2 regions of the Moritella sp. F3 genome follow, and region 1 is predicted to be linked to the other one. Evidence: predicted binding sites of a transcription regulator. Region 1 holds the regulator's gene; the other holds the start of a gene.
The links. Region 1 encodes LexA, which represses DNA repair genes until DNA is damaged. Its sites were predicted from a motif close to TACTGTATNNNNATACAGTA; they were not measured.
Positions count from the first base shown of each region.

Region 2: the regulator LexA is predicted to act here: its motif matches at 3,418-3,437, upstream of ruvA (Holliday junction branch migration protein RuvA).

Region 1 covers NZ_BLRL01000013.1:111,423-116,948, reverse strand. The annotation lists gene JFU56_RS18205 (protein-glutamate O-methyltransferase CheR) at 1-195, opposite strand, end outside; gene JFU56_RS18200 (chemotaxis protein CheW) at 188-718, opposite strand; gene JFU56_RS18195 (chemotaxis protein CheA) at 736-2,793, opposite strand; gene JFU56_RS18190 (response regulator) at 2,796-3,158, opposite strand; gene JFU56_RS18185 (STAS domain-containing protein) at 3,168-3,455, opposite strand; gene lexA (transcriptional repressor LexA) at 3,698-4,321, opposite strand; gene plsB (glycerol-3-phosphate 1-O-acyltransferase PlsB) at 4,519-5,526, shown strand, end outside.
Region 2 covers NZ_BLRL01000016.1:4,265-9,790, forward strand. The annotation lists gene tolR (protein TolR) at 37-462, opposite strand; gene tolQ (protein TolQ) at 466-1,158, opposite strand; gene ybgC (tol-pal system-associated acyl-CoA thioesterase) at 1,145-1,564, opposite strand; gene ruvB (Holliday junction branch migration DNA helicase RuvB) at 1,718-2,725, opposite strand; gene ruvA (Holliday junction branch migration protein RuvA) at 2,743-3,363, opposite strand; gene ruvC (crossover junction endodeoxyribonuclease RuvC) at 3,480-4,001, opposite strand; gene JFU56_RS19455 (glutaredoxin family protein) at 4,259-4,486, shown strand; gene JFU56_RS19460 (cytochrome b562) at 4,574-4,981, shown strand; gene JFU56_RS19465 (DUF2750 domain-containing protein) at 5,120-5,512, shown strand.

The sequences.
Region 1 (5,526 bases):
ATTTAATTTAAGGTGGCGTATCCTTTTCATCACTCGGCCATAAAGCATATCGCGTTTAGATTCATTGATGACAATGCCTGATTCTCGAAAAGCCAATTGCGAGAGATAGTTAAATTCCGCATCCTGCATAATCAGGTTAACAGCTCCACACTCGTGAATAGCACCACCCAATAGTGGTGTAGAGAGGCTAACCATTGGCAACCATCGCTGGCTGTGTATTATGTACGCTCAGGTTTTCAATATTTTTAAATTGTTCTAAATCTAACAATAAACTAGAGCTTAATAACACCACCATTTTATCTTTGATTGATACCAAACCACGAATGACACTAGGGCCATTATCTGAGCCTAATTGTGGCGGCAAGTTAATATCGCAATGTGCAATGGTATGGACATCAGAAACCGCATCAACAACAAGTCCCATCACTTTAGATTTAGCATCAACTAATACTTTCACGACAATAACCACGGTTATCGCACTGTATTCAATGTTTTTTAGACCAAACTTCTGTCGTAAATCAACGATCGGTACAATCGTTCCACGTAGATTAATCACACCTTTAACATACGCAGGCATATTGGGTATTTCTGTACATGATTCCCAACCTCGGATCTCTTGTACGTCTAATATTTCGACGCCGTACTCTTCCTCTGCCATTATAAATGTCAAAAACTGTGTCGATTGTTCGTCTGTATCGGTCAGCGTATTATTATCCATATATATTCACTCCTATCTTAAGCAGCAACGTGTGCACGCAGACCTGCTTGTTGGTACTTATCGCGCTCAGTTGTCACGCGTTTGATAATATCTCCAATATCTAAAATTAATGCGACCGTGCCATTGCCTAAAATAGTCGCGCCGGAAACACAACTTACTTTCATAAAGTTATCTTCGAGGTTTTTTATAACGACCTGCTGCTGCGCCGCTAAATCATCGACTAATAGGCCATATTTATTATTGCCACTTTCAACAACCACTAATAAGCCATCAGTAATATGCTCAAGGCTCGAATCATGATTCAGTACTTGATAAAGGCGAATAATAGGAATGAATTCATCACGCAGTTTAAATACCTCGGTATCATCGGCCAACTTGGTGACCATACCTGTTTTTAACTGCAAGGATTCAATAATTGACATGATAGGTAAGATATAAGTTTTACTGCCAATTTTTACCAACTGACCATCCATAATAGAAAGCGTTAAAGGTAAGCGAATTGAAAAACAACTGCCTATACCCGTTGTAGATTCAATCTTAATGCCGCCACCGAGTGATTCAATATTACGTTTCACAACATCCATACCAACACCACGGCCAGAGATGTCACTTACCTCCTCGACAGTTGAAAAGCCGGGTGCAAAAATAAGTTCATCAATCTGATTATCACTGTAAGTTAAGTCCTTATTAACAATGCCTTTCTCAATCGCCTTTGCGTGGATCTTCGTGCGGTTTAACCCACGGCCATCATCACGGATCTCAACAATGATCTCACCACCTTGATGAAAAGCGGTTATATCAAGGTAAGCGACGTCACTTTTACCCGCTAACTTTCGCTCTGCAATCGTTTCAATACCATGGTCCAAAGCATTACGAACCAGGTGTACAATTGGATCGGAGAGTTTCTCAAGCATAATTTTATCCAGCTCAGTTTCCTCTCCATGCATTCTCAGTAATACATTTTTACCGAGTTGTTCACTTAAATCTCTGACCATTCTTGGTATACGATTAAAAGCAAATTGGATTGGTAGCATCCTAATTTTCATCACACTGTCTTGCATTTCTCGAGTATGTTGCGATAACTGATCAAGACCTTTTTTTAATGCCGGTAATCTTTCAGCTGAAAAGTTTTGCCCAAGCTCACCTAACATGGCTTGTGTGATCACCAGTTCACCAACCATATTGATTAACGCATCCACTTTATCGATTGATACCCGGATTGAATTTGTTTCTGCCGATTTAGGCGCAGCAATATTTTTCGTAACAGCTGCAGAGGCTGGTGATTCACTTAATTTATCACTCACTATTACTATTTTATTGTCTGCTGATTCATCTGACGCAGTAGAGCGATTGATCGTTATCGTAGAGTCATCTTCCACCCATTCAAATGCTTCTTTTATTTGCGCCTCACTCACCGAACTGACTAACTCAAGTTCCCAACTTACATAGATATCCTCAGGTTCTACATTTTTCCATGTCGGAATATTTTTACATTGAGGTGTTACTTTAAGCTCTCCCATCTCAGCTAATTCCGCAAAAATTAATCGCGGTTCATTACCTTGTTTTAAAATATCCTGACCGGGAATAAAGTGGATTAACCAAGTATTATCATCGTATTCATTAAACGCTGATGGATTTCCTTTAATAACAAAATCATCCTCAACCGCTAATGTGTTTTGATTCGTATCAAGCTGTAAAAATTGGTTATATTGTTGCTTGAGGCTTTCGGCCGCCTCTGGGATTGATTGCGAGTCTTCCGCTAACAGTTGGATCCAGGCACTTAAACAATCTTTTGTTTGTAAAAAAAGATTAATGTGTCCATCAATAAGCGTTATTTTTTCTGCACGTAAATCATCAAGCAGTGTTTCAGCAACGTGCGTGAATTCGGTTAATTGATTAAAACCGAATGTACCAGCGCCCCCCTTAATCGAATGCGCGACCCGAAAAATGGTATTAATAACTTCACTATCAACGTTACCCGGAGTGAGCTTGAGTAACTCGGATTCCATTACCTCCAAGCCTTCTCGGCATTCTTCAATAAACACTTGTTGAAACTGCTTAAGATCGATATCCATGCTCACCTCAATACTTTTTGTACGGTAGCAATGAGTTTTTCTGGGTTAAAAGGTTTTACGATCCAGCCAGTTGCGCCAGCAGATTTACCGGCCATTTTTTTATCCGCACCAGATTCTGTGGTTAACATCAGAATCGGCGTAAATTTATAAGCACTTTCATTACGTAATTGACTAATTAAGCTAATACCATCCATACGTGGCATATTAATATCTGAAATAATAAGATCGAAATGGCCAGTCTTGGCTTTGGCTAAGCCATCAACCCCATCGACGGCCGAGTCGACCTGATAACCTGCTTGTTTTAAAGTGAATAAGACCATTTCACGAATGGATACCGAATCATCTACAGCTAATATTCGTTTCATTAGAGTGCCTCACATTGATGCGTAATTAAAATCCGTTTCAAATCCTAACGCTTTTACCACCGTCATAAATTTATCCGACGGAGATAAAAACACCAGTGTCGTATTATGTAATGCTAAGTGTTGAGCATAAGCATAAAAAAGTTGGCAAGATGCACTGTCTATATGCGTGATGTAACGTGCATCGAAAAGTTGAGGTTCGGTATTAATAGGCAACGAATCAAGCGTGGCTTTAAGGCTCGAGATCGCGGAGATATCGATCTTTTCACCGAGTTCCATGGTGATGGGGGCTTGTTCCATAAATTAATCCTGTATTTACACAAACGTATTAAAAAATAAATTATTAATATAACTCGTGTTGAGTATAGGAAAGGATTTTATAAATAAGTGGACGATAGAGAGAACTGTGATGTGAAGACAACATTTAAAGTCGTTTACAAGATGAGAGAACAAGAATAGACGGCGGAAAATACAAAATAAAAAGATAGATAGTCATAAGATTATTAACTATCTATCCTCAAAACAACCAAGGTAAAGCGTGATTACATCCAATCAGTATTACGAATAATACCCACAGCAACACCTTCAATATCAAAGCTTTGGAAGTTTAAATCAACACGTATCGTGCTCATTTCATCATTTTCAGGATGCAGTAAAATTTCACAGCCTTGTTGTTCAAAACGTTTCACGGTTACTTCATCGTCAACGCGTGCCACAACAACTTGGCCTTTACTGATGTTTTTAGTTTTATGTACCGCTAATAAATCGCCATCCATAATACCAATGTTGCGCATACTCTCGCCGCGAACACGCAATAAAAAATCAGCGTTTGGCGTGAACATTGATGGGTCAACATTATAATGCGCCTCAATATGTTCTTGCGCTAAAATTGGCTCACCAGCGGCAACCTGACCGATCAAAGGTAATCCACTCTCATTACTGGCTTCTTCAGCATTAACCAACAAACGAATACCGCGAGAGGTACCCGCTAAAATTTCAATGTGGCCTTTTCGGGCTAATGCTTTTAAATGTTCTTCGGCAGCATTCGGCGAACGAAAACCAAGTTCCTTCGCAATCTCAGCTCGGGTTGGCGGCATGCCGGTATTTTTAATATGCTGCTTAACTAATTCAAATACTTCTGCTTGTCTTTGTGTCAATGCTTTCATTATGAACCCTAACTGGTTTTATATACAGTTTCTTGTAATTATATACAGTATAATCAAGTTTGCAATATAAGCAGTCGGTATATCAAAATAATAATGAATTAACCGCTTGCTGGTGCTTAAACACAGATTTATAGCCACGTATCTGATATTATTGGAGTAAGCACTCTCGCACTTTAAATAACAGAATGATAACCATTATGCAACAAACACCGTCAATGTTAAGTCGAAGTTTCGTTAACGGCTTAGTTAAATCTCAGTACGTACCAGATAACCCAGTTGATGCGTTAAAGTTAGATTTAACGCGTCCTATTGTTTATGCTTTGAAAACTAAATCGATGACGGATCTCGTCGCATTACAACGCGCCTGTAAAGAACTAGGCCTGCCCGATCCGCTCACACCAATCAAAGTTAACGGTGTAATTATTCCTAGCCACGTTTGCTTAGATAATCCAGCCCCACTGTTTGGCAAGACCAAAAATACCGACGTATTTTTTGATGAATTCCAACAATTATTACGTTTACACAAAGATGATAAAGTCCTCGACATTCAATTGATGCCAGTAGCATTATTTTGGGGCCGTGCACCAGGAAAAGAAGGCCAAGTGCCACTGCTATCATTAGCTAACAGTATTTCACCAAGCCGCTTGCGCAAAACGTTAATCGTCGGACTGAACCGTAAAGACAACTTAGTTCGCTTTAATAATCCTGTGTCACTGCGTTTCATGGCTGATCAACACGGTAGTGACGAGAAACTCGCACAAAAATTAATTCGTGTTGCGAAGATCCATTTTAGTCGTCAAAAGTTAGCGGCGTCGGGTCCTAAACTACCAAATCGTTACCAATTGTTTGAACAACTATTACGTAATCCAGAAGTAAAAAAAGCGATTCAAGTTGAGATAGCGGAACATAACATTTCAGCACAAAAAGCTGAAAAACGCGCCAACGATTATATCGATGAAATTGCCAGTGACTTCTCGTATAAACTCGTCAAAAACACCAGTAATTTCATGAGCTGGTTATGGAATAAAATATACAGCGGTATCAAAGTAAACAATGCCGAACAAGTGCGTAAACTTGCAGCCGATGGCCATGAAATTGTATTCATGCCTTGTCATCGTAGCCACATGGATTACTTACTTATTTCTTATGTGATTTATAATGAAGGTTTGATTCCACCGCACATTGCTGCCGGTATTAATCTTAAC
Region 2 (5,526 bases), on a different contig from region 1:
GCTAACATCTCTTATAACTTAACGCTTTTCTTGATTTTACTCAGCAGGATCAGTCATCAGACCAACTGAAGGTGCTCCAGCTTGCTGTAAAACGACCATTAAGCGGATCACTTGCTCGTATGCCACAGAACCATCGCCTTTAACGACAACAGGTGTATCAGGTTGTAGTTTCAAATGTGCAGCAACTAACACGGCTAAATCATCTGGTGACATCGGTGATTTATCACCATCGCCAACATCAAGGTAATATAAACCATCTTTATCAACAGAGGCGACAATGGGCGGTTTACTGTCTTGTGATAATGCCTCTGCTTGTGCTTGCGGTAAATCAACAAGCACACCTTGAGTGACAAGTGGTGCAGTCACCATAAAGATAATAAGTAGCACCAGCATCACATCGATATAAGGTACTACGTTAATTTCTGCTACAGGTCGTCTGCGCTTACGTTGATAAGGCTGCATCGCTTAGTCCTGTGTTCGTTTCGCCAAGCTCTGGCGATGTAAAATACTAGAAAATTCTTCCATGAAGTTAGCGTAGTTATTTTCAATGCGCATTACTTGATTAGAAAATCGGTTGTAAGCAATAACAGCGGGGATCGCAGCAAATAAACCCATCGCCGTTGCAATCAATGCTTCAGCAATACCAGGTGCAACCATCGCTAATGTCGCTTGTTGCACTGCGCCTAATGCTATGAATGAACTCATAATCCCCCAAACCGTACCAAACAGACCGATATAAGGGCTAATTGAGCCGATTGTGGCTAAGTTATTTAAGTTAACTTCAAGCTCATCAACTTCACGAGATAGTGCAACCCGCATAGCGCGGTAGCTACCATCCATGATCGCATCCGTATTCTCTTGATTAGTATTGTGGATACGTACGTATTCTTTAAAACCCGAGTGAAAAATCAGTTCCATACCTTGGATATTATTCTTACGGGATTCGCTTTCTTTATATAATTTTGATAAATCAATACCGGACCAAAATCTATCTTCGAATCGTTTTGATGCATCATTTGCTTGTTTCAACGCTTTAGAACGATGAAAAATCATAGCCCACGATGCTACCGACATAGAAAGTAACAATAACATGACTGTTTTAACAAGTATGCTAGCTTCCCAAAAAAGACCAAAAAACGAAATATCAGCAGCTTCCACTGGTTAGTTTCCTTATAATTTCTGTAGGCATTGCACAAGGTTTCTTATGAGACAATTGAATGCATGCCACTTTAACTGTTAATTCTGACAATAATTTACCATTTTCATGATAAATACTCTGAGAAAAGACCAAAGATGCGCGTTTTAGTTCCTTAATATGTGATTTTATAGTTAATAAATCATCAAGGTATGCAGGATAGCGATAATCTATGTCTATTTTACGTACTACAAATGCAAGATCTTGTTGTAATAATAGTGCTTGTGAAAAGCCTCTATCGCGTAACATTTCTGTTCTTGCCCGTTCAGCATAGTTCAAATAGTTACTATGATAAACCACCCCACCAGCATCGGTATCTTCAAAATAAACGCGTACCTTAAACTCACGTTGTACTATTTCATTTTGCATTATTTGACAGTCCGTCTGTACTAACTCAATAACAATCACTTATAAGTTTAGCGCTATAAGTGATTTAATATACCTGACAAAAATAATATATGAAATTGATTTAATATGAAGAATACATTTCAGTAATTATTTATTAGGTATTGTTTTCAGTGATTACTTTTCAGGATGATCAAAACCTAAATGTAAATAAGCACGTGGTGTGGCTATTCGCCCACGTGGTGTACGTTGCAAGAAACCTTGCTGAATAAGATAAGGTTCGAGTACATCTTCAATGGTTTCACGTTCTTCACCAATCGCAGCCGCTACGTTATCAAGTCCCACAGGACCGCCAGAGAAAGTATCCACAATCGCAATGAGCAACTTACGGTCCATGTAATCGAATCCACACGTATCAACGTCTAGCATACTCAGTGCTGCAGACGCTATATGGGCATCAATATCGCCGTCATGCTTCACTTCGGCATAATCACGAACACGACGTAATAACCGGTTTGCAATACGCGGTGTTCCACGTGAGCGTCGCGCAATTTCTAACGCACCAGCGCTATCCATATTGAGCCCTAAGCAATTAGCCGAACGTAATACGATGTCTTGTAAATCTTCAACCTTATAAAACTCCAGACGCTGCACAATACCAAAGCGATCACGTAGAGGTGATGTTAATGACCCTGCTCGAGTAGTCGCACCAATAAGTGTAAAAGGCGGTAAATCGAGTTTGATCGAGCGTGCAGACGGCCCTTCACCAATCATAATGTCTAATTGGTAATCTTCCATTGCTGGATATAGAATTTCTTCAATCGACGGATTCAAGCGATGAATTTCATCAATAAACAATACATCATGCGGTTCTAAATTTGTTAGCAATGCAGCGAGATCGCCCGCTTTCTCTAATACAGGACCTGACGTGGTTTTAATGCTTACACCCATTTCGTTAGCGACAATATTGGCTAACGTGGTTTTACCGAGTCCCGGCGGTCCAAAGATTAATAAATGATCCAACGCATCCTCACGACGCTTACTGGCCTCAATAAAAATCTCCATTTGATCACGTACATGATCCTGGCCTTGGTAGTCAGACAACATTTTCGGTCGGATGGCACGGTCTATGACTTCTTCTTCGCGGACGGTGCCGCTAGAAATTAATCGATCAGCTTCAATCACTAAAGTAACTTCCTAAATTAATTCTGTAAGGTGGCACGTAATGACTGACGAATGATCTCTTCACAGCTCATACTTGGCTGAGCAACTTTTTTGATCATTTTGGCTACTTGCGCCGGTTTATAACCTAAACCAACCAAGGCTTCTTCCGCTTCCTCAATCGCATTCGATGCAGTATTACCATAACCCTGTAATTGCGCTTTGTCTGCTTCAGGGGTAAATAAATCTTGAGTAACCCAATTCTTCAAACGGTCACGCATTTCAACCAATAAACGCTCGGCTGTCTTTTTACCAACACCCGGCAATTTAATTAGGCTGTTGATATCATCATGCTCAACACAATGAGCAAATTGATTCGCCGTCATACCCGATAAGATAGCTAATGCCAGTTTAGGACCGACCCCATTTACTTTAATCAATTCGCGGAACATCAAGCGTTCCATTTTGTTATTAAAACCGTAAAGTAATTGGGCGTCTTCTCTCACCACAAAATGGGTGTAAACGATCACTTCGCTGTCAACATCACCAAGCTCGTAAAAACAGCTCATTGGCAGTTGAACTTCATAACCGACACCATTTACTTCTAGTAAGATCTCGGGTGGTTGCTTTTCTAGTAAAGTGCCACGTAAACGTCCAATCACAATTATTTTCCAACATTTTTAAATACGAATATAATGTTCAGTAGCATAATAAAATACTGGTTAAATATCCAGATCATTTTATTTCGCTACCACGACACCCGATTAATTAAAGATAATTAGTTAAAGCGACCACGCGCAGTACCCTTTACTTTACCCGCCATATTAATGAGGGTACGTAAACTTTGCGCGTGGCATAACGCGACCGCGAGTCCATCTGCAGCATCCGCTTGCGGCGTTCCACCTAGCTTTAGTAGATTAACGACCATTTGCTGAACTTGCTCTTTATCAGCACCACCGTTCCCTACGACAGCTTGCTTGATCTGACGCGCGGTATATTCACCGACCTCAAGATCATTCGATACCGCTGCAACGATTGCGGCACCACGAGCCTGACCCAGTTTTAATGCTGACGCCGCATTTTTACCCATGAATACATCTTCAATAGCAAATTTATCTGGCTGAAACTGGATAATGATTTCACACACACCAGCGTGAATTTGCTTTAAGCGCTCAGGTAAGTTGTCACCCGTGGTACGGATACAACCACTACCTAAATATTGAAATTTGCCGTGTATGTGTTGGATCACACCATACCCAGTAATGCGAGAACCAGGATCAATGCCAAGAATAATACTCATACTTCATTATCTTCAATTATCATGTTTATAATTACAGTATACCTGCACATCCGTTTGAAATCTAAACCCTCTACTTTATCTGTATATCTGTAAAATAACGCGTATAAATTAACCAGTTAAAAACCTCGTTACCACACTAGATTATTCAGCATGCATGTAAAGAAGTGTATTTCAAAAGGTTTGCCTGTATTGATGCATTGTTAATCAGTGTTAGCTTGTTATAATGCGCGCTTTTACGATGAAGATAGTTGGCTAATATGAAAAGAGTCGTGTTATACACACAGAAGAAGTGTCCAAATTGCGATTCAGCAAAGCGCTACTTAGATGAAAAAAAAATTCCGTATCGCTTATGCAGCGTCAATGAGCCACGTGGCAGTAAAGAACTCGCCGCAATTGGTGGTAGAGGTGTTCCAACACTCAAAATTGGTGATCAAGTACTACGGGGTTTTTCAATAAAATCATTCGAAAATATGTATCGCGGCTAACACCGAATACAAACCAAATTATTATTCATCACGTTATTACGACGGTGATGAATGAAAGACTTTCATTATTACTTATGGATAAAAATCATGAAGAATCGTATTGCTCAGCTTGGTCTTATCATCAGCTTATTATTTTCAACTTTGGTTAACAGTGCCGAAATAGACAGTATCGACCTTAAAGTCACCATGAAACACATGAGATTAGCGTATACTCAAGCAATGAAAACTACATCTGCGGATGAGTTTAACATGCGCATTGATGAAATAAGTGAAATGCTTGCTGTTGCACAAAGCTATAACTTTTCCCCTGATCGTGCAGAGATGTCAAATCAAGGTTTAAATAAAGTTGAATCGGTACTTAACAGCATTCAAGAAGTCGACGTTACAGACACGAATCTAGATCTTGCTAAAAGTAAGCTAGAACAAGTGGATAGCTTAAGAAAAGAATATCATAAGAAAAGTAAGCCTAGCGTTTGGTCGCTTATTTTCGGTTAATAAACAATTTTCGATTAATAAATAAGGGTCGGTCTTAAAAGTAAGTACCGATATGATATCAATTGCTTAAATGACAAATTATTTATTGCACACAATTGGTATCTGACCGTTATTTTAGTCACACTAGGAACAGATTAAATGTCAAAAACTCTCGATAGCAACCAAATCGCGACAATCCAAGCTTATGATGCTGAAAAACGCCTAAGCTATTTATTAAAAGAAGTGACTAGCGAACGTCAAATCTGGATCCTAACGGATGAGCACGGTTGCGTAATGCTAAACAATGAAGACGAAGACTGTGTACCTGTATGGCCTAACGCTGAATTTGCACAATCTTGGGCAACTGGCGAATGGAAAGACTGTAAAACAGAATCTATCTCGTTAGCTAAATGGCAAAGCCGTTGGACATCAGGCTTGATGGATGATGATTTAGCATTGGTTATTTTTCCTAACCTTGCAGACGAAGGACTTATCATGTTCCCTGACGAATTTGATATGGCACTGCAGAAACAAGCGAAGAAAAATCGCTAATAAGCACTTAACTG